One region of the Stenotrophomonas sp. SBJS02 genome, then DNA from elsewhere that is predicted to be linked to it. Evidence: predicted binding sites of a transcription regulator. Region 1 holds the regulator's gene; the other holds the start of a gene.
The links. The regulator FliA, encoded in region 1, starts transcription of late flagellar genes. The targets are predictions, from matches to a motif close to TAAAGTTTNNCNNNCNNNGGCCGATAA.
Positions count from the first base shown of each region.

Region 2: a site for FliA is predicted at 6,046-6,072, ahead of FQS62_RS22005 (GGDEF domain-containing protein). Genes of this name have one in related genera too.

Region 1 is NZ_CP109812.1:2,217,699-2,232,758, forward strand. It holds gene FQS62_RS10395 (flagellar brake protein) at 1-650, opposite strand, end outside; gene FQS62_RS10400 (methyl-accepting chemotaxis protein) at 855-3,104, opposite strand; partial or broken gene FQS62_RS10405 (chemotaxis protein CheA) at 3,488-5,475, opposite strand; gene FQS62_RS10410 (response regulator) at 5,521-5,886, opposite strand; gene FQS62_RS10415 (STAS domain-containing protein) at 5,883-6,191, opposite strand; gene FQS62_RS10420 (chemotaxis protein CheW) at 6,428-6,784, opposite strand; gene FQS62_RS10425 (hypothetical protein) at 6,787-7,653, opposite strand; gene FQS62_RS10430 (ParA family protein) at 7,650-8,432, opposite strand; partial or broken gene motD (flagellar motor protein MotD) at 8,608-9,453, opposite strand; gene FQS62_RS10440 (flagellar motor protein) at 9,455-10,195, opposite strand; gene FQS62_RS10445 (chemotaxis protein CheA) at 10,286-12,130, opposite strand; gene FQS62_RS10450 (protein phosphatase CheZ) at 12,133-12,738, opposite strand; gene cheY (chemotaxis response regulator CheY) at 12,738-13,130, opposite strand; gene FQS62_RS10460 (RNA polymerase sigma factor FliA) at 13,188-13,931, opposite strand; gene FQS62_RS10465 (MinD/ParA family ATP-binding protein) at 13,928-14,815, opposite strand; partial or broken gene flhF (flagellar biosynthesis protein FlhF) at 14,802-15,060, opposite strand, start outside.
Region 2 is NZ_CP109812.1:4,775,520-4,790,579, forward strand. It holds gene FQS62_RS21975 (benzoate/H(+) symporter BenE family transporter) at 1-632, shown strand, start outside; gene FQS62_RS21980 (DUF2628 domain-containing protein) at 639-1,412, opposite strand; gene FQS62_RS21985 (D-hexose-6-phosphate mutarotase) at 1,463-2,329, opposite strand; gene FQS62_RS21990 (lytic murein transglycosylase) at 2,370-3,638, opposite strand; gene egtD (L-histidine N(alpha)-methyltransferase) at 3,723-4,697, opposite strand; gene egtB (ergothioneine biosynthesis protein EgtB) at 4,694-5,965, opposite strand; gene FQS62_RS22005 (GGDEF domain-containing protein) at 6,116-7,396, shown strand; gene FQS62_RS22010 (YchJ family protein) at 7,400-7,792, opposite strand; gene FQS62_RS22015 (sulfite exporter TauE/SafE family protein) at 7,894-8,673, shown strand; gene FQS62_RS22020 (ATP-binding protein) at 8,780-12,160, opposite strand; gene FQS62_RS22025 (DUF4194 domain-containing protein) at 12,177-12,878, opposite strand; gene FQS62_RS22030 (DUF3375 domain-containing protein) at 12,865-14,334, opposite strand; gene folE (GTP cyclohydrolase I FolE) at 14,447-15,058, opposite strand.

The DNA.
Region 1 (15,060 bases):
CCGTTGGGTTGGCGCTGCGGCAGCAGGTTGCAGACGACCAGCTCGATCTCCAGGTCCGGGCCATCGGGCAGCGACAGCACCGCCGGGTAGCGCTTCTGCAGGCTGAACACCGCGCAATCGGTAGGCACGGCCACCGCCAGGCCGCCGCCGCTGATGTCCACCACCCGCATCGACAGCGCTTCGGCGCGGCTCTCGCCGGCAGGGATCAGCAGCTGGGGCGAATCGGTGACCGGGGTCTCCAGCCGGTACATCTCACGCCGTTGCAGATGGACCAGTTCCTCCGGCAGGGCGGCGCGGAAGGCGACGTGACCGTCGTTGTCCACACGCTGCAGTGCCTGCAGGCGGAACCGCACCAGCACGCGTTCGAGCTGGGCGAAGCACAGCAGATGGTCGGCCTGTTCGGCGGCGCGGTTGGACGCTTCCTGCAGGCTGCCATCGAGCAGCAGCGTGTCTTCGTCCTCGTCGAGCTCAAGCAGCGCGGTCGGGAACGAACGGTCGCGGCCGTCGATATGCGCATTGATAAGCGATCGCTGGTCGATCAGCGATCGCAGCAGCTGCCGCAGCTGGCGCGGATTACGGACCAGGAAACGTTCGTCAGCGGCATCAGCCGCGTGGACATCATGCACTGCAGTGTCGTTGCCGTCGGACATGGAATCTACGGTCAAGGGCGGGCGCCACCACGCGTTGGCGCGAGGCTCGATGGGGATATCGGCCACTGTGCCGGATTATGAAGTGAGAATTGCATCACTTTCCATGCGTCCGGGGTCGGATCCCTTTCCCGAAGGAAAGGGATCCTGGCCCCTGGCCCGCCGCGCAGTTGGAATCACGCGATGTGCGGATGCGTTCCGCGTGGGTCAGAACTCCTGCCAGTCGCCGTCTGTGGCCAGTGCTGGCTGTGCTGCCGATGCGCGCAGCGGGCGAGCGGGAGCGGGCCTGGCAGCCGACCCGGCGGCCGCCAACTGGCGCGGCACTGGCGCGGTGGTCAGGCGTGCCGGCGCGACGGTGGCCCCCTGTGACGCCAGCCGGAAGCGTGCCACGGCCTCACCCAGCTGCACGGCCTGGTCTTCCATTGCACGCGCGGCGGCGGTGGCTTCTTCCACCAGTGCGGCGTTCTGCTGGGTGGTTTCGTCCATCTGCACCACGGTCTGGTTGACCTGCTCGATGCCGGCGGACTGTTCCTGCGAGGCGGCGGAGATCTCGGCCATGATGTCGGTCACGCGCTGCACTGAAGCGACAATCTCGCCCATGGTGCTGCCGGCCTGGTGGACCAGGCTGGAGCCTTCGGCGACCTTGCCGACCGAATCATCGATCAGGCCCTTGATCTCCTTGGCCGCGGCGGCCGAGCGCTGGGCGAGGGTACGCACCTCGCTGGCGACCACGGCGAATCCACGACCCTGTTCACCGGCACGCGCAGCTTCCACCGCGGCGTTCAGCGCCAGGATGTTGGTCTGGAAAGCGATGCCGTCGATGACACTGATGATCTCGGCGATCTTCTTCGACGAGGCTTCGATGGCCGACATGGTGGTGACCACCTGGCCGACCACTTCACCGCCCTGCGAGGCGACGCCATGCGCGCCGATGGCGAGCTGGTTGGCCTGGCGGGCGTGCTCGGCGTTCTGGCGCACGGTGGAGGTCAGTTCCTCCATCGATGCAGCGGTTTCTTCCAGGTTGGCGGCCTGCTGCTCGGTACGGCGCGACAGGTCGCTGTTGCCCGAGGCGATCTCGCCAGCGGCCAGGGTGATGCTGCCGGCGCTGGCCTGGATCTGGCCGACGATCTGGGTCAGCTGCGCAACGGTGGTGTTGGCATCGTCACGCATGCGTGCGAACACGCCGTTGAACTGGCCGTCCATGCGTGCGGTCAGATCGCCGGCGGCGATCGACTGCAGCAGCTGCGAGAGCTGGCCGAGGTTGCCGTCGGCCACCTGCATCATGCTGTTCAGCTGCTCGATCATCACGCGGAAGTCGTGATCGAAACGCTGCGCATCACCACGCTGGCTGAAGTCGCCGGCGGCAGCGGCAGAGGCCAGCTGCTGGATCTGCGTGTTGATGGCCAGCAGGCTGGCCTTGGCCGCATCCATCGACTCGTGCAGGATCGCGCGGCTGCCCGGCAGGCGGCGGGCGTCCGGGGCGAGGTTGCCGGTGGCGTACTGGTTGAGTACTTCAATGGCATCGACGATTGCATCGAGGTGTTCGAAGATCACCGTGTTGATGCCGTTGGCCAGCTGGCCATACACACCCGGGAAATCCTCCGGGATGCGGTGGCTGATGTCCGGCCCAGCGTGCATCTGTGCCATCAACTGGGTCTGCTCGCTGAAGCGCCGCAGCATTGCGGTCATCTCGGCGGTGGCGGCCAGCATCTTGCCGGCTTCGTCCTTGCTGGTGGCCTGGGTGCTGACGCTGAGGTCGCCGCGGGCAACCGCCTGGATGGCATGCACGGCCTTGCCCAACGGGCCAGTGACGGCGCGCGAGATGACCGTGGCCAGTGCGGCGGCCACCAACGAAAGCAGCACGATGCAGCTGACGATCGCGATCATGCTGGTGCGATGGGTGGCGTTGGCGTCGGCAATCTTGCCGTCCATCTGCCCGGCGATGTGGGTGCCCAGTGCCTTCATTGCAGCGAACAGGTCACGACGCGCCGGGCGTGACTGCTCATCGGAGATCTGCTGGGCCTGGGCGCCATCGCCGGCGGCCACGGCTTCGCGCATCGCCTTGTTGGCGGCGAAGTAGCGATCCAGCTGCGTGCTGGCCGCGCGATACAGTTCGCGCTCCTTGTCCAGCGCCGGCAGCGCCGAGTACGCCGCCAGTTCGTCATGCACGGCTTTGGCGGTGTCGTCCATGCGCTTGTTGTAGTCGGCGACCTTCTCCGGCTGGTCCAGCATGCTCAGCTGGGCCAGTTCGTAGGTGCGGAACTCACCGAGCTGCGAGCGCGCCTCGCCCAGGTGCTGGACCGAGGGGATGTCGTTGCCAGCCATCTCGCGCAACTGCGCGTTGGCTTCGCTCAGGCGCAGCAGTGCGAAGGCGCCGAGGATCAGGGTCATCAAGGTGGTGAGGGTGAACCCCACGGCCAGCTTGCGGGCGATGGGCAGATCTTGGAACCACTTCATGCAGGGTGCTCCAGGTGGGCAGAATGCCGGCGTCTGTGCGCCGGTTCGGGGGTGGTTGCAGAGCGAACGGGGGTGCCCGGTGGGGTTCGGTGACAGCCGTCAAAGCGAAATAGCGGCGCAGTTCGGGTGGACTTTATGGACGCAGATCACATTCGGCTGCGTAGGGATGACGGCGCGAAAGTGCAGGCCTGGCGGGGCTTGCGCTTGAGTGACGTGGTTGCGCGCGAAACCATCGCGTCGACGGAGTTCACGGAATGCACGGTGTTGTGGGTCGGGGTCAGATTCCTTTCCGCAGGAATGGGATCTGCCCCCTTGGCAGGGCGCACGCAAACAAAAACCGCCGCCCCGAAGGGCGGCGGTCCGGTACACACATGCAGCGTGGATCAGGCGGCCTGCGGCATCCGCAGTGAACGCACAAGCCCGCCGATGTCGACAATCAGCGCGACGCGGCCGTCGCCCAGGATGGTGGCACCGGATACTCCGCCGATGCGGCGGTAGTTGTTCTCGATGTTCTTCACCACCACCTGCTGCTGGCCGACCAGCTCGTCCACTTCCAGCGCGATCTTCTGGCCATCGCCTTCGACCACCACCACCAGCGACTCGCTGCCCGGTGCCCGGTGGCCGTAGCCGTAATACTCACTCAGCGACAGGATCGGCAGGTACTCGCCGCGCACGCGCAGTACGCGGCCTTCGCCGGCCATGCTGCGGATGTCCTCGGCCTGCGGCTGCAACGCCTCAAGCACATAGGCCAGCGGCAGGATCAGGGTTTCGCCGGCCACCGCCACGGTCATGCCGTCGAGGATGGCCAGGGTCAGCGGCAGGCGTATCAGCGTGCGCGTGCCAGCGCCGAGGCTGCTTTCGATCTGTACCTCGCCACCCAATGCCTGGATGTTGCGGCGGACCACATCCATACCAACGCCACGACCGGACAGGTCCGTGACTGCATCAGCAGTGGAGAAGCCGGGCTGGAAGATCAGGTCCCAGACCTGCGAATCGGTCGGGTTGTCCGGCACCGCCAGGCCGCGTTCGGTGGCCTTGGCCAGGATCTTGGCGCGGTCGAGGCCGCGGCCGTCGTCGCTGACTTCGATGACGATGTGACCGCCCTGGTGCGAGGCGGCCAGGGTGATCGTGCCGGTCTCGTCCTTGCCTGCACCGCGACGCACATCGGGCATTTCCAGGCCGTGGTCGATCGAGTTGCGCACCAGGTGAACCAGCGGATCGGCGATCTTTTCGATCAGGCCCTTGTCCAGTTCGGTGCCTTCGCCGACGGTGCGCAGGCGGACCTGCTTGCCGAGCCGGCTGGACAGATCGCGGACCAGGCGCGGGAAGCGGCGGAACACTGCATCGACCGGCAGCATGCGCACGCCGATCACTGCTTCCTGCAGGTCGCGGGTATTCCGTTCAAGCTGGTCCAGGCCGGCGAACAGGCTCTCGGCGTGGACCGGGTCCAGTGCGTGCGAGACCTGCTTGAGCATGGCCTGGGTGATGACCAGTTCGCCGACCAGGTTGATCAGCGCATCGACCTTGTCGACGCTGACGCGGATCGAGGTTTCCGCTTCCTGGTTGGCGCCACCGCTGGCGGCAGGCGCGGCAGGTGCCGACGGCGCCGCTGCCACCGGAGCGGGAGCGGCTGCGGCCGGGGCCTGGGTAGCCAGGCTCGGCGGTGCGGCCGGACGGATGTCCAGCTCGCAGTCGTCCAGCACCCAGGCGAAGGTGTCTTCGATCTTGCTGCGCGGCACCTTGCCGACCAGGCCCAGGTCCCACGCCAGGTGGGCCTCCAGCGGGTCGAGCTGGGCGAAGCCGGGCAGGCGTTCCATGCGCGCGGCCACCTGCAGCGAGCCGAGGTGTTCCAGCTCGCGGATGATGCGCAGCGGATCGTTGCCGCTCATGAACAGCGACGGTGCCGGGGTAAAGCCGATCTGCCAGGCTTCCGGCGTATCGTCGACCTTGGCTGCGGCAGCAGCCGGGGCGCTGGGTGCTGCCTGGCCGGAAAGCACCGCTTCCAGGCGCGCCTTCACCGCGACGACCGCGGCGGGATCGGCGGCCTGGCCGTGTTCGGCTTCGCGCAGCAGGGCGCGCAGTACGTCCACCGAGGACAGCATGGCGTCGACGGCGTGGCCTTCCAGGGCCCGCTTGCCGGCGCGCAGCTCATCGAGCAGCGTTTCCAGCACGTGGGTCAGGCCGGCGATGGCATCGAAGCCGAAGGTGCCGGCGCGCCCTTGATCGAGTGGGCGGCGCGGAACACCGAATTGATGATCTCCGCGTCCTGCTGCCCCGATTCCAGGGCCAGCAGGCCAGCCTCCATCGCGTCGAGGCCTTCGCGGCTCTCCTCGAAGAAGGTGGCGTGGAAGCGTTGCAGGTCCATGCTCATGGCGGTGGTGGTCCGGAAGCGAAGAGGGGGAAGCGGCGCGGGCGATCAGCCCAGCACTTTCTGCACGGTGGCGACCAGCTGTTCCGGATTGAACGGCTTGACCAGCCAACCGGTGGCGCCGGCGGCCTTGCCTTCGGACTTCTTGTCGGCGGCCGATTCGGTGGTCAGCATCAGCAGCGGGGTGAACTTGTAGTCCGGCAGCTGGCGCAGTTCACGGATCAGCGCGATGCCGTCCATGTTCGGCATGTTGACGTCGGTGACCACCGCATTGAAGCGCTGGCCCTTGGCACGACCGAGCGCGACCGCGCCGTCTTCAGCTTCTTCGACGGCAAAACCGGCCGAGGTGAGGGCGAAGGACACCATCTGGCGCATCGACGCCGAATCGTCCACCACCAAGATACGTGCGCTCATGCAGCGTTCTCCACAGATTTCAGGTTGTCATGGGTTACGTCCAGGCCCAGGGCCTGGGTGACGCCCAGCAGGCGCGCGGCGTCACGGAAGGTTGCGGTGCAACCGTGGAAGCCGGTGCCCAGGCCTGCCTCGCGGCGGGCCTGCACGAACGCACACAGCACCTGCACGGCGGCCGTGTGGATGCGGGCGACCTGGCTTGCATCCAGGGTCAGCTCGCCTGCCTGCGCCACCAATGGGGCGAGGCGGTTCTTGAGCTCGGCAGTGCTCTCGATGCCGAGATCCCCACCCAGTTCGACAGTGCTCATCGTTGCTCCGGACAAACGGTTCCGTGATCCATAACGGCACCCCGGTGGGGTTCTTTAGGGGAATCGACGCGGTGCGTTGATGCGGTCGCTGTTGAAAAGGGGACGGAGGGGATTAAGTCGCAATCGACCTGGCTCTACTGCAGCCGCCCTCGGCAACGGCGTCCCCGACAGGCACCGCGTCGGCGCAAAGCGCCGAGCCACTTGCGACTTAATCCCCTCCGTCCCCTTTTTCCCGCTCAGCTCAACAGCCGGGTGGCATCAAGCAGGATCATCGGGCGCTGGCTGACCCGTGCGACGCCACGGAACAGGTCGTTGGAGATCTGGCAGATGCGCGCGGTATCCGGCGGCTCAATCTGCGAATCGGTGAGGTTGGCGACGTCTTCCACCGCTGATACGCGCAGGCCGATGGTCTCGCCGTCTTCCTCCAGCACCACGATGCGGGTCTGTGCGTCGTCTTCGGCGGCGGCTGCGCCCAGGTGAAGGCCCAGATCCATCACCGGCACGACCTGGCCGCGCAGGTTCATTATGCCCAGCATGGCTGCGGCGGTACCGCGCAACGGCAGCAGCGGCACGGGCAGCACGACCTCCTGCACCTTCAGCAGTTCCAGTGCATAGGCCTGGGTGCCGCAGCGCAGGCGCAGCCAGCGCGAGGTGCGTTCACCGGCGCGTCGGTTCTGCGGGTGTGGGCTGCGGGCAGGCTGGTGAGCCTGCGCCTGCAGTTCCTGCCAGGTGCCGGGGCGGTTGCCTGCGGGGGCATCGATGGCGACGCGTGGCGGCGGTGGCGGCGCGCGCGGCCGGCGCTGGCGCAGGGCGGGGCCGATGACGCAACCGATGCTGCGACCAGGGCGGGCGGCGGCGTGGCAACGTCCTCGCCACCGGCGGCGGCCTCGAACGCTGCCTGCAGGCTCGGGCTATCGGTGTGGGCGAGTCGATGGCTGTCGGCCGTATCGGTCTCGTAGATCACTTCGTCCGGCAGATCGTCCCAGGTCGGTTCCGGGCCTGCCTTGGCGGCGGCCGGAGCAGGGGCCGTCTCGTGGATCACTTCGTCGGGCAGGTCATCCCAGGTCGGTTCGCGCTCGGGGGCGGCGACAGGCAGTGCGGCGGCCTCGAAGGCAGCCTCCAGTGCGGCGTCGTCCTCTGCAGGGACAGCAGCAACAGCCTCCGTTTCGTAGATCACTTCGGCGGGCAGATCGTCCCACGTGGGCTCGCGCTCAGCCGTTGCCGCCGCTTCGAAGGCGTCTTCCAGCGCGGCGTTGTCCACGGCAGGTGCAGCGGCGACGCTCCCGGTTTCGTAGATCACCTCGGCCGGCAGGTCATCCCAGGTCGGCTCGCGTTCCGGATGCGGTGCGCCGGCCGAAGCCGGGGCGGCACTGTCCGGCGTTGGCAGTACGACGGCTGCCGGGGCGATCGCTTCGCCCAGCAGTTCGTCCAGATAGTCGTCCAGTACGCCGGTGCTGTTCATGCGGCCTGCTCCAGGGCACGGGCGTCCTCGCCGAGAATCCAGTTCAGGGCGCGGCGGTAGGCAGCCAGGCCGCGGCCCGGGTAGTCCTCGCCGACGCTCGGCAGGGTCAGGCCGGCGGCGTTGCTGATGCGGGTATCAATCGGAATCGCGTCTTCCCACACGCGGCTGCCGTGACGATCCTGCATCGTGCGCAGCGACTCGTTGCCGGCGCGGGTGCGGCGGTCGAACAGGGTCGGCAGGATCGAGATCGGCAGCGGGCGGCGGCGCGAACGCTCGACCATCTCGCCGGTGCGGACCATGCCATCCAGGCCATGCAGGGCCAGCGGCTCGGCCTGCGTCGGGATGATCAGGCGGTCGGCTGCGGCCAGTGCATTGATCATCAACAGGCCGAGGGTCGGTGCGCAGTCCAGCAGGATGTAGTCATGCTGGCCCTGATGGCGGGCAAGTGCGTTCTGCAGGGCCAGGCCGAGGCCGGGCTGGTTGGCGCTGCGGCGCTCCAGCGTGGCCAGCGCGGACTGTGCGCAGACATAGTCCAGGCCGTGGGTGCTGCTGGCATGGCACAGGCTGGAAAGATCGGCCGGCGGGGCGCCGAACAGTTCCAGCACGCCGGCCGGCGGCGGATCCACCGGCACGCCGAAGGCACGGCTGAGCGAGGCATGCGGATCGAGATCGATCAGCAGCACGCGATGGCCAAGCGCGGCGAGGCCGCGGCCGAGGGCGAGGGTGGTGGTGGTCTTGCCGACTCCGCCCTTCTGGTTGGCGACTGCCCAGATGCGCATCGGATTACTCCTTCATTGCCGGGGGAACGGCGGCGCCGACGCGGCTGCCAGCCGGCACCGGCGGCAACTTCACCGGTGCGATGGGGGAGGTGGGGGCGCTGGCCGGAGTTGCGGCGGCCTGTTCGGTAGCGGTGCTGTCCGTGGCGCCGGTGGCTGCGTTCAGGCGCTGGCCGAGCGGGTCCACCGAATGCGAGGTGTCGGCCAGGATGATGACCATCACCCGGCGGTTGCGGTTGCGTCCCTGCGCGCTGTCGTTCTCTTCGCGCGGGCGGAACTGGCCGTAGCCGACCATCGCCAGCCGCGACGGCTGCACGCCCTGGTCGGCGAACAGGTGCACCACGCTGGCGGCGCGCCCGGCCGACAGTTCCCAGTTGGACGGGAAGGTGGCAGTGGCGATCGGCACGTTGTCGGTGTGGCCTTCCACGCGCACGCTGTTGGGTACATCGCGCAGTACGTCAGCCAGGCTGGCCAGGGTCTGCCGCGCGTGCACGTCCAGCGCGGCCGAGCCGGTCGGGAACAGGATGTCGCTGTTGATCTCGACTTCGATCCACAGCTCGGTGCGACGCACGCTGATCATGCCGCGGTCGATCAGCGGTGCAAGTGCGGCGGTGAGGCGGTCGGCGATGCTGTTGAGCTGGCGCTCGGCGCGCGCGATCTGTTCCTGGTTGTGCACCGAGACAGGCATGCGCATCTGCGAGGCCATCGACGGCAGCAGGGTCGGGTCGTGCGACGGTGCCGGCGCGGACGGGCCGATCTTGGTGCCGGACTTGATCACCGACGGGCTGTCCCATCCGCCGCCCTGCACCTGCTTGTTGCCCACCTGCACCGGATTGATCGTGCGCGGCGCACCGCCGAAGGCATCGGTGAGGGCGTCGGCCATGATCCGGTACTTGCCTTCGTTGACCGAAGAAATCGCATACATGACCACGAAGAAGGCCAGCAGCAGCGTCATCAGGTCGGCATAGGGGATCGCCCATGCTTCATGGTTGGCGTGCTCTTCGTGGTGCTTGCGGCGGGCCATGTCAGTGCAGGAAGCCGGAGAGGTTGGTTTCGATGTTGCGCGGGTTCTCGCCCTGGGCGATCGAGATCAGGCCTTCAATGACCATCTCGCGGTCGCGCGTGTTGTGCGAGATCACACTCTTGAGCTTGGCCGAGATCGGCAGGAACAGCAGGTTGGCCGAAGCGATGCCGTAGATGGTGGCAGTGAACGCTGCGGCGATGCCGTGGCCGAGCTTGCTCGGGTCGGCCAGGTTCTTCATCACTGCGATCAGGCCCAGCACGGCGCCGATGATGCCCAGCGTCGGTGCATAGATGCCCATCGCCTCGAAGACCTTGGCGCCGGCCTGGTCCTGGTGCTCCTGGCTGCCCAGTTCGATTTCCAGCATGTGCCGCATCGATTCGGGCTCAACGCCGTCCACCAGCAGCTGCAGGCCTTTGCGCAGGAACGGATCCTGCTGCGCTTCCACCTGCGACTCCAGGCCCAGCAGGCCCTGGCGGCGAGCGATGTTGCTCCACTCGACGATCTGCTGGATCAGTTCGCGGCGATCGCTGTGCGGCGGGCGCACGACCCAGCGCACGATCTTGAACGCATGCTTGAACACCGCCGGCGAGGTATGCAGCAGGATCGCGGCGATGGTGCCGACGATGACGATCACGAATGCCGCAGGCGACCACAACGACGCCAGGCCGGCGCCCTTGAGGATGCTGCCGCCGACCAGCGAGGCCAGGGCGAGAAAGAGTCCAATGAGGCTGAGTCTATCCATGGATCCGGTATCGGCTTGTATGAATGGGACTTGAGACACCGGTACAGGCTACTGGTGTGACTTCACAGTTTTACGGGTTCAGCAAGTGGCTCAGTCGTGCGGAGTACGCAGGCCGTCCACGTCCAGGATCAAGGCCATGCGACCATCGCCGATCAAGGTTGCACCGGCGTAACCGCGCAGGCCGCGCAGGGCTTTCGGCAGCGGCTTGATGACCACCTCCTCGCGCCCGCGCACCTGGTCCACGACCAGGCCGAAGCGCGCTTCGCCTGCCTGCAGCACCACGATCGTCAGCAGGGTCGACGCGGCGGGCGTCACATCCAGCCACTGGCGCAGATCGACCAGCGGCAGCGTGTGCGAACGGCGGTCGAGCACGGCGCGGCCATCGAACCAGCCCAGCGAGGTACGCGGCGCGTGCAGCACCTCCATCACGCGCGCCAGCGGCAGTGCATACACATCCTCACCGGCCTGCACCAGCAGGGTTGGCAGAATGGCCAGGGTCAGCGGCACGCGGATCAAGAACCGGCTGCCACGACCCAGTTCCGACTGGATCTGGATCTGGCCACTCAGTTCGCGGATGCGCGACTGCACCACGTCCATGCCGACGCCACGGCCGGAGATGTCAGTGACCTGCTGCTTGGTCGAGAAGCCGGGCAGGAACACCAGGTGCAGGCACTCCTCGCTGCTCAGGCGGGCAGCGGCTTCCGGATCGATCAGGCCTTTCTCACGCGCCTTCGCGCGCAGCTTCTCAGGGTCGATGCCGGCGCCATCGTCCTGCACCTCGATGCTGACGTAGTCGCCTTCCTGCTGCGCCGACAGGCGTACATGGCCCATTCGCGGCTTGCCTTGTGCTTCGCGCAGGTCGGGCATTTCCACGCCATGGTCGATGGCGTTGCGGACCAGGTGCACCAGCGGGTCGGCCAGGGCTTCCACCAGATTTCGGTCGAGCTCGGTCTCGGCGCCGATCAGCTCCAGATCCACTTCCTTTTTCAGCGAGCGGGCGACGTCGCGGGCAACCTTGGGGAAGCGCGAGAACACCTTGCCCACCGGCTGCATGCGGGTACGCATCACTGCCGATTGCAGGCGTGCGGTGGCGATGTCCAGGGTGGACACGGCGCGGTCCAGCTCCTCATCGCGCAGGCGTGCGCGCAGGGTCTTGAGCCGATTGCGTGACAGCACCAGTTCGCCGATCAGGTTGACGATCGCATCCAGGCGCTTGGTGTCCACGCGCACGGTGTGCTCGGCCTCGGCCAGCGGCTTGGCGGCCGGCTTGGCGGCCGGTGCCGGTGCGGCCGCCGGGCGCGGGGCTGCCACCGGCGTCGGTGCCACGGCGGCAGCAGGCTTGGCACCTGGCGCGGCGCCACCGTGCAGCTGGTCCAGCAGGGCTTCGAACTCGTCTTCGCTGATCAGTCCGTCGTCGGCTTTTTTTGCCGGCGAGACGGCGGTCGGTGCATTGCCGCCGTGAAGCTGGTCGAGCAGGGCCTCGAACTCGTCGTCGGTGATCAGGTCGCTGCCGCCCGCGGCGGGCGCTGCTGCGGCGGCGGGAGCAGCCACGGCACCACCGTGCACGTCGAACTGGGCGATCAGATCCGGCGGCGCATAGCCCGGCTCGGTGCCGGACGACACCGCGTCCAGCATCGACTGCAGGTAGTCCAGTGATTGCTGGGCCGCATCGAAGTGGTGGGCCTGCAGTACGGCCTGCCCGGCGCGCGCGGCGCCCAGCGCTTCTTCAGCGGCGTGGCACAGCTCGACCATGGCGGTGACGCCGAGGAAGCCGGCGCCGCCCTTGAGCGTGTGATAGCCGCGGAAGACCGCGTTGAGCTGATCGCTGTCCTGCGGTGCCTGCTCCAGCGACACCAGCTGTTCGCCGAGGCGATCCAGGATTTCCTGTGCCTCGATGATGAAATCGGCAGTGATGTCGTCGGATACCGCGCTCATGCTTACAGCCCCAGATCCGACAACAGGTCGTCGGCGTCGTTCTGCGAGACCGCGTGGCGGTCCAGTCCCTTCAGTGCCGGCCCGGCCAGTTCCGGGTCGGTGCGATGCTGTTCCGGCGGCAGGCCGAGTGCGCCGAAGCCTTCGTGCACGCGGCGGACAATGCCGACCACGCGACGGATGATCTGCCCGGTCAGGTCCTGGTAGCTCTGGGTCAGGGCGATCTCGGTCAGGTTGTGGCGGATGCGCTCGAGCTGCGCGTCCTGGCCAGGCTGCAGGCCTTCGGCGCGCAGCTGTTCGGTCAGGCTGCGGCATTCCTCGGCCAGGTCCAAGGTGCGGTGCGTGGCCTGTTCGGTCATCGCCACCACGTGGTCCAGGCGCGCGCAGGCATCGTCCAGTTCGCCGGCTTCGCTGGGCACGGTCGGCAGTTCACCCAGCGCCTGTCCCAGTTCGCGGGCCAGCCGCGAGAGGCCGCTCATCATCGGCTGCGTGCGCAGCGCGACCAGTCCGTCGATGCGCTGCCGCCAGGCGGCCTCGTCACCGGACTCCAGTGCGTCCAGGGCTTCCTGCAGGCGCAGGGCGAGGGCGTTCTTGTCGACCGTGGTATCCATCAGGCGCTGGCCGCCAGGCGTTCGAAGATCTTGCCGAGCTTCTCTTCCAGTGTCTGTGCGGTGAACGGCTTGATGATGTAGCCGTTCACGCCGCTCTGGGCGGCTTCGATGATCTGCTCGCGCTTGGCTTCTGCGGTGACCATCAGCACCGGCAGGGTCTTCAGCTTGGCATCGGCACGGATCGCCTTGAGCAGCTCGATGCCGGTCATCACCGGCATGTTCCAGTCAGTCACCACGAAATCGAACGGCTGGCTCTGCAGCAGCGACAGCGCAGCATGCCCGTCCTCGGCTTCGGCGGTGTTGGTGAAGCCAAGATCGCCCAGCAGGTTCTTGACGATTCGACGCATGGTCGAGAAGTCGTCGACGATCAGGATGCGCATGTTCTTGTTCAAAGCAGAATTCCTTTGTTGTTCATTCCGGACGGCCGGGGGCAGCCGCCTCGGGGATGTTCATTCTTCGAGGCCGGCGTCGGCAGCCTCGAACAGCTTCAGCCGGCCACGCAGGCGCAGTACCGCCTGGCCGTGGATCTGGCAGACCCGCGACTCGCTCACGCCGAGCACCGCGCCGATCTCCTTCAGGTTCAGTTCCTGCTCGTAGTACAGCGAGAGCACCAGCTGTTCGCGCTCAGGCAGGTGGCCGATGGCCTTGCCCAGTTCGCGGCCGAACTCGCCGCGCTCCAGCACCTGCTGCGGGGTCGGGCCACCCTGGGCGACGGTGTCCAGCTCGCCCTGGTCTTCGATGCGCGATTCAAGGCTCAGTACCTGACCACGGGCGGCGTCTTCCATCAGCCGCAGGTACTCGGGCAGCGGCATCTCCATCGCGGCGGCCACTTCGGTGGCGCTGGCGGCACGGCCACTGCTCTGTTCCAGGCGGCGGATTGTGGCGGCGGCATCACGTGCGCGGCGGTGCACCGAGCGCGGCACCCAGTCGCCGCGGCGGATCTCATCGATCATCGAACCGCGGATGCGGATCGAGGCATAGGTCTCGAAGGAGGCACCCTGGTCGGCGTCATAGCTGCGCGAGGCCTCGATCAATCCCATCATGCCGGCCTGGATCAGGTCGTCGACCTCGACGCTCGCCGGCAGGCGTGCGGCCAGGTGGTGGGCGATGCGCCGCACCAGATCCGAGTGCTGGGCGATGACCTCGTTGGCTGCCGAGCGCTGGACTTCCCTGTACTGGGCTGCGCCTTTCATGCGGCCACCCCTCGCTGCTTGAGGATGCGTTCGAGGAAGAACTCAACGCCGCCGCGCGGTTCGGTCGGTGCCTGCCAGCGTGCGGTACGGCGCGCGATCTCGGTGATCGCCAGTGCTGCCGGACTGGACGGGTAGGCCTTCACCACCGGCTGCTGGCGCTGCACCGACAGGCGCAGCCAGTCATCCTGCGGCACGCAGCCCAGATAATTCAGGGAGACATCGGCGAGGAACTTCTCGCAGACGCGGGTCAGCTTCTCGTACAGCACGCGGCCCTCGTTCGGGTCCCGCACCATGTTGGCCACCACCTGGATGCGGTCCACGCCACGCTCGCGCGAGAGTACCTTGATCAGCGCATAGGCGTCGGTGATCGACGCCGGTTCGTCACAGACCACCACCACGGTGTCCTGCGCGGCCTGGCAGAAGGTCAGCACGCCATCGGTGATGCCGGCGGCCGTGTCCACCACCATGATGTCCAGTTCGCGTTCCAGCTCGGAGAACACGTTGACCAGGCCGACGTGCTCGGCCGGGGCCAGTTCGGCCATGTGGCGGCGACCAGACGCGGCCGGCACCACCAGCACGCCGTTCGGGCCTTCGACGATGACGTCATCCAGCGTGCAGCGGCCGGCGACCAGGTCGGCCAGGGTAAAGGTGGGGTTCAGCCCCAGGATCACGTCGATGTTGGCCAGGCCGAGGTCGGCGTCCAGCAGCAGCGTGCGCTTGCCCATGCCGGCCAGCGCCACGGCCAGGTTGGCCGAAACGTTGGTCTTGCCCACGCCGCCCTTGCCGCCGGTGACGGCAATGGTGCGCACAGGGCCGAGCGGCTCGCTGCGGGTGGCCGACAGCGGGAAGGTCTTGGTCAGCTTGGCGTACTCACGCGACGGCATGGTTCAACTCCGGGTTGCAGGGCATATCGGCCGCGCGGCGCAAATCTTCAAGGCGAAGTACGAGATTGGCCGCACTGGCCCGGTGCAGGTCCTCCGGAACGTCCTGGCCGTCGGTCACCCAGGTGATGGGCAGGGCATGGTCCACGGCCACCGACAGGGCATTGCCGAAGCGGCCGGTCTCGTCCAGCTTGCTCAGCACCAGGCCCTGCAGGTTGGCCGCGCCGAAGCGGCGGACCACCTCGTCC
Region 2 (15,060 bases), 2.3 Mb from region 1:
CGGTCGCGGCCAGCCGTGGCCTGCTGCACGCACAGCAGGTGCAGCTGCAGCTGGCGGTACCGCAATGGGTGACCCCATCCTTGTCCTGGACTGCGGTGGCCGGCATCGCCCTGCCCCTGTTCGTGGTCACCATGGCCTCGCAGAACATTCCGGGCGTGGCGGTGATGCGGGCATCCGGCTACGACGCCCCGGTGTCGCCGCTGATCGGCTGGATCGGTGTGGTCAATACGCTGCTGGCACCGTTCGGTGCGTACGCGCTGAACCTGGCAGCAATCACCGCGGCGATCTGCATGGGCCGCGATGCGCATGAGAACCCGGCACGACGCTATACCGCCGCCATGGCGGCAGGTGCCTTCTACATCGTCATCGGACTGTTCGGTGCCACCGTGGCCGCACTGTTCGCCGCCTTCCCGAAGGAGCTGGTGGCCTGCGTGGCCGGTATCGCGCTGTTCGGCACCATCGCCAACAGCCTGGCCAGTGCGCTGGCGGTAGAGCGGGACCGCGAGGCGGCACTGGTCACCTTCCTGGTCACCGCCTCGGGCGTCTCACTGGCTGGCATCGGCTCAGCGTTCTGGGGCCTGGTGGCCGGTGCGCTGTGCCTGCTGGTGCTGCGACCCCATCAGGGCCGTTGACCTGCCCTACCCCGCCAATGCGGCACCCACGATGCTCAGCACCACCGCGATGACGATGGCGACCAGCGTGGCGATCACGCTGGTGCCGCCGCGTGCGGTCAGCTCGCTGCGCAGCCGTGCGTCATCGCCGCCGGTGACGGCACGGGCCTGGGCGATCAGGCGCTGGCAGTGTGCCAGGTACCAGCTGTTGCCAAAGATGCCGGTGGTGATGCTGAGCGCGAAGGTGATGACCAGCGACAGGCCATCCGGCACACCCAGCAGGGTCTCCACCACGCTGATCAGCAGCAGCAGGCCGGCCCACATCGCCGCCAGGCGGTACATCCTGCGGTACATCATCCAGATCAGGCCGAGCAGGAAGGCCGGCCAGTGCCAGGTGCCACTGCCCGTGGCAATGCCCTGATCCAGCCGCCAGCGCTGGCGATAGATCGGGAAGTTGCCGCCGACCACGCTGGCGTACAAGGCCATTTCGCCTTCCAGCCCGGCAGCCACGGCCCTATCCGGTACAGCGACCGGCGCACGATAGGGATCGGACGGATCGCCGACGCTCGCCGCAATGCCCTCAACCGCAGGGGCTGCGTCGATATCCGGGGCCGGAGCTACCTCGATGGGCGTGGACGCCTGCTCCAGTTCCGCCAACGGCCGCCATGAGGGCATGCCTTCGCACCAGAGCAGCGTGCGCGCCGTAACCGTCCCTTCCCGCTGCAGCTGGCGAAGGCCGGCCAGATCCACCGGCCCACTGCTCTGCCTGCCATTGGCGTACCACCACTGTGCTTCCTGCATGTTTTCCGTCCTTGCTACCTGCATCGACAAACTGAAATCGCTGCCAGCGCCTACAGCGCGGCACTGGCCAGGGTCTGCACCAGCTGATGGCGCGCACCTGGCGCAAGCGTAATCTGCTCCGGGCCGGCGTTGGCCACTTCCAGGCAGACGTAATCGTGCCAGCCATCGCCGACATCGGACATCCTGGCTGCGGCCTCGGCGCCGGGATTCCAGGCCACCAGCGTCTGGCTGCCTTCGCTGCGGATCTCGATCCGCCGCTGCAGTACGGGGTCACGCAGCACGTAATGGCCGCCGGCACCGGTATAGATGCGATCGCTGCGACCGGGATCACGCGGATCGCGCAATGACCACGGCCCCTGTTGCAGGCGCGGCTGCGCATAGTCCTCGTACTTGTCCAGGTACTGCAGGCCATCAAGGCCCTCGACCTCGACCTGGTTGGCATCGCCCACCCGGAAATAGCTGTGCAGGGCCTGGGTGAAGGTCACCGGCGAGGTTCCGGTGTTCTCGGTGACCAGCTGCTGGCGCAGCCGGCGGCCGATGCGCAGCTGCATCTGCAGGCGCAGGTCGGGATCGGCGCAGGGCGCAGGCGCCAACTGCAGCTCGACTTCACCGTCATCGCTCTGGCTGGCCTGCAGAAGCTCCCAGCGCGCGGTACGTACCAGGCCATGCGCCGGTACATCGGCACTCTGGCCCTGGCGGCCGAACCACGGCCAGCACACTGGCACGCCACCGCGGATGGGCGTGGGCAGCTCGGCGCGCGTGGGCGAAAGCCACAGCAGATCGGGCTGCCCATCGGGAATGAACGACAGCAGCTGGCCACCAAACACACTGACGACCGCCGTGGCGTTGGCGGTTCGCACCTGCCAGGCCTCCAGGCCGTGATACAGGCCGGCGCTGATGTCCGGATTCGACTGCATGCGATGACGCTCCTTGAAGACCGCGGCGATGATGTCGCGGTCAACGTGCCGCCGGCAAGGCCTTCTGCCCGGCGGGCGCGGTGGCGGCCGCCTCTTCCTGCAGCGTGCGCAGGATGCGCTGGCCTGCGCGGCCGTCCACCTCGCTCCAGCCCAGGCGCTGCTGCTCGGTCTGGATCGCGCGACGCGTGGCGGTACCGATCATGCCGTCGGCGGCACCGATGTCGTGGCCACGGGCCAGGAGCAGGGTCTGCAGCTGGCGGCGCTCATCGCGGCCCAGGCCCGGGTCGTCGGTCGGCCAGGCAGTGGCCAACCCGTTGCCGCCACGCAATTGGTCAGCCAGCGTCGCGATCGCCAGCGCATAGCTTTCCGCGGCGTTGTAGCTGTAGATCGCATCGTAGTTGCGGAACACCAGCAATGCCGGACCCTTGTTGCCGGCCGGCAGCAGCAGGGCAGCGCGCGCATCCGCCGGCAGGTTGGCCGGAGCCAACGCGCTGCCATCCAGCGCGGTCACACCCTGCGCACGCCAGTCGGCCAGGGCGCGACGCTGGGTGCGGCCGGCCTGGCTGGCGTTGAAGCCCGCAGGAACGCGGACTTCCATGCCCCACGGCTCTCCGCTGCGCCAGCCGGCGCGCTTGAGGTAGTTGGCGGTGGAGGCCAGCGCATCGGGAATGCTGCCGACCAGATCGCGGCGGCCATCGCCATCACCGTCCACGGCGATGCGTGCATAGGTGCTGGGCATGAACTGCGTATGCCCGAAGGCACCGGCCCAGGAGCCGGTGAGCCCCTGTGCCTGCAGGTCGCCGCGGTCGATCAGCTTGAGCAGGGCCAGCAGTTCACCGCGGAAGAAGGGTTGGCGACGGCCGGCGCAGGACAGCGTGGCCAGTGACTGCAGCAACGGACGCTTGCCGAACACGCGGCCGTAGTCGCTCTCCACGCCCCAGACCGCGACGATGGTGGCCGGGTCGACGCCGTACTGCGCCGACACCCGATCGAGCAGATCGCGATGCTGCTGCAGCATGGCGCGACCATCAGCCACTCGCTGGCGATCGACCAGCGCGGCCAGGTAGTCCCAGATCGGCGTGGTGAATTCCGGCTGCGCATCGAGCAGGCCGAGCACGCTGGGGTCCGGGGTCAGGCCGGCGGTGATCTCATTGAAGCGGTCGGCGCTGATGCCCTGGCTGGCGGCCGTGGCCTGCAGGCCCGCCAGGCAGCGGCTGAAGGCCGGATCGACGCTGGCATCGGATGCTGCAGGCAGCACGGGGGGCGCGGCGAGAGCGGCCGCCAGGCCGAGCGTGGTCAGAATGGGCATGGCGTCCTCCGTGTTGCCGTTGCGCGGCCATCTTAGGGGTAGCGGTGCTGCTGAACCTGAAGGGGCACCGGCTGGCCGTCCGCCCTAGGTGGCACGCAGCAGGCGCAGGCCGTAGGCGGGACTGTCGGCATTCCAGCGCTGCGTGACCTGCAGTCCTGCCTCCTGCAGCAAGGCCTCGAAGCTGTCGTCGGTGTACTTGTGGCTGTACTCCACGCGAATCGGTTCGTCGGCGGCAAAGTGGAAGGTGCGTCCCTCCAGATGCACATCCTGCGCCCAGCGGCTGACCAGATCGGTTTCGATGCGCAGCCGCGCGATGCTGTAACGAGCACGGTGGCGGAAGCCGTCGAGGTCGAAGTCGCTGCCGATCTCACGGTTGAGGCGCGCCAGCAGATTGAGAGTGAATGCGGCGGTGACGCCCTGCGCATCGTTGTACGCCGCCTCGATCAGCGCCGGGTCCTTGTGCAGGTCGATGCCGACCAGGGCCAGGCCGTCGCGGCCCATTGTCTGGCGCATCGCCCGCAGCAGTGCGACCGCGTCTTCGCCTTCAAAGTTGCCCAGCGTGGAGCCGGGGAAGAACAGCAGCCGTCGCGCGGGTTCGCGTTCGGGCATGGGTACGGCCACGGGACGGGTGAAGTCGGCGCAGACCGGCAGCATCTCCACCTGGGGCAGTGCCGGTGCCAGATGATCGATGCTGGACAGCAGCGCGGCACGCGAAATTTCAATCGGCGTGTAGGCCACCGGATCGTGCAGGGCGGCCAGCAGCAGCGCGGTCTTGCGTCCGCTGCCGCTGCCCAGCTCCACCACGTGCAGGCGCGGGCCAACGGTGCGGGCGATGTCCGGCAGCACACGCGCCAGCAGAGCCAGTTCGGTGCGCGTGGGGTAGTACTCGGGGGTCTGCGTGATCTGCTCGAACAGGCGCGAGCCACGTGCATCGTAGAAATATTTGGACGGCAGCTGCCGGGGCGTGCGCGACAACCCGGCCACCACGTCAGCCAGGATCTGCTGACGCCCGGGGGTGAGATCGGTCAGCGCCTGCAGCGCGTCCTGCACCGTACTCATGCGAGGTCCCTGGCCAGGCGCAGCCCGGAGAACTGCCAGCGCGCCGGAGGCATGAAGAAGTTGCGGTAGCTGGCGCGCACATGGCCGCGGGGCGTCACGCAGCTGCCGCCGCGCAACACCCATTGCCCGCACATGAACTTGCCGTTGTATTCACCGAGGTTACCGGCGAACGGGCGGAAGCCCGGATAGGCGCCATACGCACTGTGGGTCCATTCCCAGACATCGCCGAACAGCTGCCGCATTCCACTGCCCGGCGCTGCCTGCGGGTGCAGCCGATCGTCATCGGCGAAATGGCCGCGCAGCGGGTGCGACGCGGCAGCGGCTTCCCACTCGAATTCGCTGGGCAGGCGCGCGCCGGCCCAGCGGGCGAAGGCATCGGCCTCGTAGTAGCTGAGGTGGCAGACCGGCGCATGCGGGTCCAGTTCGCGCCAACCGCCCAGGGTGTACTCGCGCTGCAGGGTGTCATCCCAGTACAGCGGATGCCGCCAGTCCTCGGCTTCACGCACTGCCCAGCCTTCACTGAGCCACCAGCGCGGCTCGCGGTAGCCGCCGGCATCGATGAAGGCACGGTACTCGGCATTGCTGACGGGGCGCTCGGCCAGTGCGTGCGCGGGGAGCAGCACGCGATGCGCTGGCGATTCGTTGTCGTAGGCGAAGGCGGTGTGCTGCGGCCAGGCTGCGGCGCCGATGGTGACGATGCGCTCGGGTGATTCGATCCAGCCCTGCGCACTGGCAGCGCTGGTGGCCGGCTGCAGGTCCTCGCGGTAGGCGGGCTGCAACGGGTTGCACCAGAACGCATGCTTGATGTCGGTGAGCAGCAGCTCCTGGTGCTGCTGTTCGTGCTGCAGGCCCAGCTGCAGGTGCTGCAGCGCCTGCTCATCAAGGTCGCCTGCCGCCAGCCGTGATTGCACCTGTGCATCGACCTGCTGGCGGTAGTCGCGCACCTGCTGCAGCGATGGCCGCGACAGCAGCCCACGCTGCGGCCGGGCGTGCGCCGGCCCGATGCTCTTGTAGTAGCTGTTGAACAGGTAATCCCAGGCCGGGTCATGCGCCGATGCAGCAGCGAAGCCCGCCAGCACGAAGCGTTCGAAGAACCAGGTGGTGTGGGCCAGGTGCCATTTGCTCGGGCTGGCGTCGGCCATGCTCTGCAACATGGCGTCCTCGGCGCTGAGCGGCGAGGCCAGTTGCATGCTGCGCGCGCGCACGCGTGCGAACTGGTGGGCGAGATCGTGCTGCGGGGCAGCGACGGCGGCGGATACGCTGTCCATGGGGTCAGCATCGGCGCTGGACGGTGAGTGCGATGTCATGGTTCGGCGTCACTTCGTTCACATGGATGAGCCTGCCGCATTCAAGAAGCCGCCCCGAACGCCGCTAACGGCAATGCTGCGGCCGCGTCGTCACCGCGCTGGAATTCCTGCTTGCCCCTGCATCCGCTCCGCCAGCCTGCGCACTACCTGTTCGTGCTGCCCGCCCTGCTGGTTGCCGTGGTGGTATGGACCGCATTGGATACCGCAGACGTGGCCAGCCCGGCGCAGCGCATCCTGCCCTGGCTGCTGGCCTGCCTCGGCGCCGGCCTTGCCCTGCTCTACCACCAGGTACGTTCGCTGTGCCTGCTGCTGGTGGTGGCGGTCATGTTCGCGCTGCTGCACCAGGATGTCGGCGGCTACCTGCGCAGCGGCCATGTCGGCGCGCTGACACCGCTGCGCTTCCATGCCATCTCGGCGTGGCTGCCATTGCTGTTCGCCGGCCTGTCGTTGTGGCCGGAGCGCGGGCGGCGCCGCCACGACCTGCTGTTGCGCTCCGTCGCCAGCGGCACGGCACTGCTGATCTTCCTGCTGCTGGCCACGCAGCAGCCGCGCGGCATGCACGATCTGCTGTCGAACCGTCACTGGGCGTGGATCCCGGTCGACTGGAACGCGCTGGCGCAGCTGCCAGCGCTGCTGTTCCTGCTGGCAACCGCCGCGCTGGGCGGGCAGGCCTGGCGGCATCCGCGCCCGTTGCACACGGCGATGCTGCTGGCCCTGCTGTGCCTGTGGTGGATGCTGCCGAGGGTGTTCCTGCAGCCGGTGCTGCTGCCGGCACTGAGCAGCGCGGCCCTGCTGCTGATGCTGGGCGCGATGCTGCAGGAGTCCTTCCACATGGCCTTCCGCGATGAGCTGACCGGCCTGCCCGGGCGCCGCGCGTTCAACGAGACCCTGCAGCGGGCACACGGCACCTACAGCATCGCGATGGTGGACGTGGACCATTTCAAATCGTTCAACGACACCCACGGCCACGACACCGGCGACGACGTGCTGCGCCTGGTGGCCTCGCGGCTGGCGCGGGTAGGCGATGGTGGTCGTGCGTTCCGCTATGGCGGCGAGGAGTTCGCGGTGGTGTTCCTGGACCGTCCGGCAATAGCCTGTGTCGATGCCGTGGAAGCCCTGCGGCAGAGCATCGAGGACACCCGCATGCAGCTGCGTGACCGCAGCACCCGCAGCCGCGACGATGACGCCGGGCGCCAGCAGCGCGGGCGCGGCGGTAGCGGACAGGTAGTGCAGGTAACCGTAAGCATCGGTCTGGCCGACAGTCGGGTCGGTCCGCGCCCGGCGGCCGTGGTCAAGGCCGCCGACCAGGCGCTGTATGTCGCCAAGGACGGCGGCCGCAACCAGGTGCGCGCGTATGCCGAACAGGACGTGCTGGCAGTACGCGCTGGCTGAGGCTCAGGCAGCGTCGAGGTAGTACCAGCGGCCGTCGACGCGCAGGAAGCGGCTGTGCTCGGTCATCTTCACCGCGCTGCCGCCGCCCACCCGGTAGCGCGCGGTGAACCGGACCTCGGCGCTGTCGGCCCCGGTGACGGTGTGCTCGTGCACGGTCAGGCCCAGCCAATGCGTGCGCTGGCCGGGCGCATCATCCAGCGACAGCTCGGCCGGACGCGTGTCCGGGTGCCAGCTCTGGCGCAGGTAGTCGGCCAAGCCCCGTGCATAGGCGCTGTAGCGCGAACGCATCAGGCGCTCGGCATCCGGCGCGGCTTCACCGGCGTGGAAGCGGCCGCAGCAGGCCGCATAGTCGGCGGGCAGGCCGCAGGGACAGGGATCGGCAGGTTTCTTGCTCATATCCGTATTGTCGCCGGGTTGCACGGATCGATCCACGTACGGCACGGGTCGCCGGTACAGGACAGGCGTATGCTGTCGCGCCCCCACCTTGATTGATCGCCGTGCTGGAACTGGTTCCCCCTGAGTTGTGGTGGCTGGTGGTGATCGCCTTCATCGCCGGTCTTGTGGATGCCGCCGTGGGTGGCGGTGGCCTGGTGCAGCTGCCTGGCCTGTTCACGGTGCTGCCGCAGCAGACGCCGGCGATGTTGTTTGGTACCAACAAGTTCAGTTCGATGTTCGGTACCGGTGCGGCGGCCTGGCGCTATGCGCGCAACGTGCGCTTCCCGTGGAAGCCGGTGCTGTTCGCGGCCGGTACGGCCTTCATCTTCTCCTTCGCCGGAGCCACTGCGGTAAGCCTGCTGCCCAAGGACGCGGTGCGCCCACTGGTGCTGGTGCTGCTGATCGCGATGCTGGCCTACACGCTGTGGAAGAAGGACTTTGGCGCGCTGCACCGGCCGCAGGAGATCGGTCGCCGCGAGCTGGTGATCGCGCTGGCGATCGGTGCGGCGATCGGCTTCTACGATGGCTTCTTCGGGCCGGGCACTGGCAGCTTCCTGATCTTCCTGTTCGTGCGCTTCTTCGGCCTGGATTTCCTGCGCGCCTCGGCGGCATCGAAGGTGGTGAACCTGGCGACCAACGTGGCAGCGATCTCGTTCTTCGTACCGACCGGCAACATCCTGTGGCTGTTCGCGCTGCCGATGGCGGCAGCCAACATCATCGGTTCGGTGGTGGGCACGCGCCTGGCACTGAAGGGCGGCACGCCGTTCATCCGCAAGCTGTTCGTGGGGCTGGTGGTGGTGCTGATCGCGCGGATGGCGTGGGATACGTTCCGCGGGGCGTGAATGCGCCTCATGACCCGGTAGGTGCCAACCTTGGTTGGCACACGGTTTCCCATCGCGAAGAGCAGCCGAGCATGGCTCGGCTCTACAGGTAGATGGACCGAGGCGCTCAGGCCTCTGCTTCTTCCGGTTCGTTGGCCTGCTGGCGGCTGCGCTCGGGCAGCTTCAGGCGCTTGCCTTCTTCGTCGTACTCGATCAGCAGGACGCCGGAATCGTGGCGGCCGCTGATTTCGACGAAGCAGGCGCCACCGATGAACGGTTCCAGCGTCATCACCGACTTCAGCGGGGTGGCGACTACCATCTGGAAGCCGAAGTTGTCGAAGATGTTCATCGCCAGCGCGGTGAACTCGTTGTCGGCCTTGTCGAAGGCTTCGTCGAGCACGACAGCGGCGTAGCTGGGCAGCTGGCTGTCGGCGCCGCCGAGCTGGTAGCGCAGCGCTGCCGCCAGGCACGTGGTGGCCAGCTTCTGGCGCTGGCCACCGGACTTGCCGGCGCCGCTGCGGTAGATCTCGACCTGCTGGCGCGTTTCCGCATCCAGCTCGACACCGATGAACTCCACATGCATGCGCACGTCCAGCACCAGCTCGCGCCAGCGCTTGTCCTCGCCTTCCTGCGAGCCGAGGCGGTTGACCAGCTGGCGCAGCACGGTGAACTGCGATTCGGCCAGCTCGCGCTGCTCGGTCTGCTGCTGCGACAGCACCTCGCGCAGCTGCAGGTGGAACTCGCCGACTTCCGGCAGGCGACGGTCGCTCAGTTCGATGGTCAGCAGCGTGCCACGGTTGAACGGCACCTGCTCCAGGCTGGCGTTCACTTCGTCCAGGCGCTGGCCGATCGACTTGCGGGCTTCGGCACTATGGCGCTGCAGCGCAAGCAGGTTGTTCTTGCTCTGGTTCTGCAGCAGATCGAAGAAGCGCTCTTCGTGCTGCGGCAGGCCATCGCGCTCGAGTCGTTCCAAGCGTGCGAGGAAGTCCTCGGCCGACGCCACCGACACGGTGAAGTCACCCGATTCCTCCGGCCACTGCTGGATGAAGCGGCGGAAGCAACCGATCAGCTGGTTCTCGATGCGGTTGAGGTCCTGCTGCGAGGACGACAGCTGCTCGTTCAGCGCGTTGCTGACCTGGCGCATGTGCGCTTCCAGCGTTTCCAGGCTGAGCGGGCCCTGTTCCTGCAGGCGCTCGGCAAGGCCGGCTTCCTGCTCCTGGGCCAGGCTCGGCAACACCAGCGCACGACTCTGCTGTCGCGCGCGGTCGAGGCGATCGCGCTCCTTGACCAGCTGCCCGCGCTCGACGCGGACGTCTTCATAGGTGCGGCGAGCCTGCTCGATGTCGGCGCGCACCGCGTCGATCTGCTTGGCCAGCTTGGCCAGGTCCGCATTGCCTTCGCGCAGGTCGCGCAGGGTGGCCTCGATATCGGTCAGGCGCTGCTGCGGGGCGGCGATGTCGATCTCGTTCCAGCTGATGCTGACCAGCTCGTGGCAGGCCAGGCGACGTTCGTTGTCGCGGTCACGCTGCCCACGCAGGCGCGCGATGTCGGTCTCGCAGCTGGCGATGCGCTTGGCCAGTTCCTGTGCTTCACGCTCGAAGGCGCCCACCTTGTCGTGGTTGTTGAAGCCGAGGATCCAGCGGCGGCGGTCGCCCACCGCACTGCGGTCATCCTTCTCGAAGCGGTCACCCGGGTGCTTGACCTGGCCTTCGCGGGTGATGCCGCGGTCGACGTTGCGCAGCTGCTTGGCATCCACGCATTCGTAGTCGAATCGCTTGCCGAGCTCGCGGCGCAGCCAGCTTTCGAACACGTGCTCGCGCAGTTCCAGCTTGTGCAGCAGCGACTTCGCCGACGGCTCACGGGCAAACGCATCGTCGTTGCGGCGCACACGGTAATAGGTGAAGCGCATGCCCAGGTGGGTACGGTTCACCCACTCGGCGACGTCGTTGTAATGCTTGTCATCGACCAGCAGCGACAACGCGAAGCCGCCCAGCACACGCTCGATGGCGCCCTGCCAGCCCTGCTCTTCCGAGCGGACCTGGATCAGCTCGCCGACAAACGGCAGCGCCGCCTCGGCAATGCCGGTTTCCTCGGCCAGGCGCGCGCGCAGCTTCTGCATCGGCGCCGGGATGTTGGAGGGCGTGCGCTGCATCGCTTCGAGTTCCGCACGGACTTCGCCGAAGCGGCGCTCGTCATCGCGCTTGCCGCCCAGGCGATCGCTGATCGCATCGTCCAGCGCCGAAGAGGCACGCTGGCGATCCTGCAGTTCGTTCTGCGCGCGCTCGACCAGTTCGGCGAAGCCGTGGGCGTCGTCCGGCAGTTCGGCCTGCAGCTGCTGGGCGGCCTGGCTTGCCTGTTCGCGCTTGGCCTTGCGGCGGTCGCGCTCGGCTTCGGCACGGCCCTGCTCGCGCTCCAGTTCCTCGATGCGCTCACCGCCCTGCTGGCGGCGCTGCAGTTCCAGCTCGGCCAGGCGCTCGGTGTGGTTGTCCAGTGCGGCACGGCGCTGGGCTTCTTCGCCGAGCAGGCCACGGTCACGCACGTCCATCTCGCGCAGGCGGGCTTCGATCAGCGCCTGGCGGCGGCTTTCACGGAAGCTGTCGACGCCGAGCTTGAGGGCTTCGTCGTCGCCACGCCGGCGGTGCATTTCCTTCAGGTCGTTGTAGTAGGCGCGTGCCGGCAGCAGGGTCTCCACCTGGCGACGGGCGGTGACCACCGCCTGGTGCGCGCCATCGAGCTCGGCGAAGTCGCTGACCAGGCGCTCGGCGGCGTCGAAGGTCTTCGGCGTGTCGAGCATGAAGTCGCGCAGGAAGACGTTCAGGTCGCCCAGGTTCTTCGCCGACTGCGTCTTGTGCAGCAGACGCAGCGCCATCTCGTTATCAATGCCGAGCAGATCACGGAAGCGCTCGGCGTAGCCGGAGAAGGTGTCGAAGTGGTGCAGGTCGGACAGCTTCTGCTTGAGCTTGCGCAGGTCCAGATCGAAGCCGCCAAGATCCTTGGCGATGTCGAACGGACGCTCGGCGATCATGTAGTGCTTGCGCACGTCGCCGGCCGAGGTGCCATTGCCGGAGATCCACAGCAGGCGCACCAGGCTCACCACGCGGCCATCGCCGGCGCGGTATTCCAGCACCAGTGCGGTCCAGGTCGCGCCCTTGCGCAGGTACTGGGTGGCGATTTCGCCGGTGCCGCTGTCCTGCTGGTCAGCCCACGCGCCACGCACGTAGGACACCAGGTTGCGGTCGCGGCCACTGCGCTCGGCTTCACGCGCGGCGGCGTTGAAGTCGACGATGGCCGGCGGCGTCAGCAGTGCGGACATGGCATCGAGCAGGGTCGACTTGCCCGAGCCGGAACGGCCGACGAACAGGAAGCCGCGCTCGGCGATCGGCACTTCGGTCAGGCCGTTGAAGGTGCCCCAGTTGTGCACCTGCAGGCGGCGCATGCGGAACTGCTGCAGGCGCGGGTCCGGCAGGCCTTCGTTGAACAGGGCGGGAGTGTGCTTGGAGATAGCCATGCGATGGTCGGGTCTCTCAGGCCTCGGCGGCCGGGGTTTCGCGCAGCTGGCGGTAGACCGCCGAGAGCTGGGACACGTCTTCGGCGGAGAACAGCAGCTTCAGCGCCGGCGAGACTTCGTGGCGGTCTTCCTGGCCGCTGAGGCGGGTCAGGATGTGGTTGTCCTTCATCTTCTGCACCGCCGAAGCGACGCGGCGATTGAAGCCGGCGCGGTCGGTGGACAGGTTCTTTTCGTAGATGGCCAGCGCTTCGGCCATCTCGGCGTCGGCGACCACCGCGCGGTTGCCGCGCGCATCGGCCTCGGCCAGCTGCTGGCGCAGGTACAGCAGCAGCACCGAATCGATGAAGGTCAGCGGCGAGGTGCGCAGCAGCACCGGCGCATCCACGTCTTCGGTATCGGCCTGGCGGGTGAAGGCCACGCCGCTGTCACGGTCGAGCACCAGTTCCAGGAACAGGTCCGCCAGCGAGGAGCGGATGGCCGCCTCGCTGCGGATCAGTGCCGGCCACAGCTTGGCGTGGCGCAGCTGGTCGATGCTGGGGCCGATCAGCAGCTGGCACAGCGCGCGGCGTGCGTCCAGCGGCAGGCGCCCGGTATCGCCGAGGTAGTACACGTCGTTGCCACGGCGGGGCTGCGCCACGGCCGCCACCGGTTCGGCTTCGTAGGCGTCTTCCGCCACGTCGGCCTGCGGTGCGTCGATGGGATCTTCATGCCAGCTCATGGCGTCTCTCCTGGGTGAACCAAACCAGCGGGATGCGGGCGCGACGGACCTGGCCGTCGCCACCACGCCATTCGGCAAGCTCCTGCTCACCGGCGATCACGTTGCCGAAGCGCGTGCCCAGCGACAGGTAGCCGATGACGCTGCCAAGACCCTGCGGTGCTTCGCGCTGCGACAGGGCCTGGGCGATGCTGAGCCGCGGCTGTGCATCGAGCAGATCATGCAGGTCGCGGCGCAGGGTGCGGAAGTCGATTTCGGATGAAGCGACCAGATCGCCGACGCTTTCCAGGCTGATCGCGGCGGCGTCGTTGTACTCGACGTTGCCATCGACCTGGGCGCTGCGCGGATCGTGCAGCCTCCACTGCGACCACGAGCGCAGGCGGCTGGTGGTCAGCTGCAGGTCACGGCCGATGCCACGCTGTGCGGGGAACTCGTCGCGCAGGGCCAGCGCTTCGGACTGCGCCTGCTTCAGCAGCTGGTTGAGGCGGCGCTGTTCCAGATAGCCACGGCTCTGCACGAAACCGCGCAGGCTGCGCGCGAAGTTCTGCAGCACGTCGTGCACCTGGCCACCGCGCTCAAGCATGGTGCTGGTGAAGCCGCGCAGGAAGTTGCGTTCGTTGCGGTCCAGGCGTCGCGCAAAGCCACGTGCCAGCACCGCTTCCAGCGCGGCATCGAGCTGGGCGCTCTGTTCGGCGTCGTTGAGCAGGCGCCAGAACGCCTGGAAGCTGCGGCCGGCATCGCTCTCGCCGATTACGTCCACGCCTTCGAACAGCTGCGACAGCACGTCCCCGCGTTCGCCCTCGTCGTCGATGATGCGTTCGCGGAAATCGCGGTTGAGCTGCTCGAAGTCGTCGCGCACGCGGCGGAAGTCCTCGGTCAGCTCGTCGGCCAGGCCGATGATCTGGCGCGCACGTTCCAGCGCGCGCTTGCCATCCAGCGCGATCACGCGGCCGGCGCCGACGCGGGCGATCTCGGCGTCGATGCGGTCACGCTCGTCGCGCAGTGCCGACAGGCGTGCGTCCGGATCGGATTCGGTCTGCGCGGCCAACTGCGAGAGCTGTTCGATGACCAGCGCCAAGCGGCTTTCGGTGGCGGCCACGCGGGCCTGCTCAAGGCCGTCGGCGAAGCGGATCGCCTGCAGTGCCGCGGTCGACAGCTCGTACTGCTCCTGGTCGGCGCCTTCGGGCAGGCGGCGTTCCAGCCAGCCCTGGGCCAGCCAGTGCGCGATGTAGGCCTGCGCGGTACGCGGCAGCTCGCGCGACAGTTCGTCGCCGTTGAGCTGGTCCAACGCACGCTGCAGGCGCTCGTTGAGCACCGACGACGACAGCGTGCGCTCGCCGTCCATCAGCAGCCCCTGCAGCAGGCCGATGATTTCCGGAGCGTGGTCGGCGGCGAGCAGCTTCCACTGGGGCTGTTCGCGCAGATGGCGGTAACGGGAGATGCGTTCGCGGTGCTTCATGCAGCGAAAGGATTCATGAGGGCTGGCGGGGACGAGCAGCCGCCCACGGCGGCCGCGCGGGCAGCCGTGGGCATACCGGCCCGCAGGGGCCGGCGGGGCGCGGGCAAGCGGCTCAGCGCTTGCCGCCCACTTCGATGAAGCGCAGGAACTCGGCGCGGGTACGCGCGTCGTCGCGGAAGCTGCCCAGCATCTTCGAGGTGACCATGCTGACGCCGCGCTTGTGGATGCCGCGGGTGGTCATGCATTCGTGGGCGCCTTCGACGACCACGCCGACACCGATCGGCTGCAGCACATCCTGGATGCACTGGGCGATCTGTGCGGTCATCTTTTCCTGCACCTGGAAACGGCGGGCATAGGCTTCGACGACACGGGCCAGCTTGCTGATGCCCACCACCTTGCCGGCCGGCAGGTAGCCGACGTGCACGCGGCCGATGATCGGCGCCATGTGGTGTTCGCAGTGGCTTTCGTACTCGATGTCGCGCAGGACGATCAGTTCGTCGTAGCCGGCCACTTCCTCGAAGGTCCGCTCCATGTAGGCGCGCGGGTCATCGCGGTAACCGCTGAACCAGTCGCCATAGGCTTCGGCGACACGGCGGGGGGTATCCAGCAGGCCTTCACGGGACGGGTCCTCGCCGGCCCAGCGCAGCAGGGTGCGCACGGCATCCTCGGCCTGGTCCTGGGTCACGGCGCCCTGCGGGGCGGCCTTTTCGTTGTTCTTGCTCATTG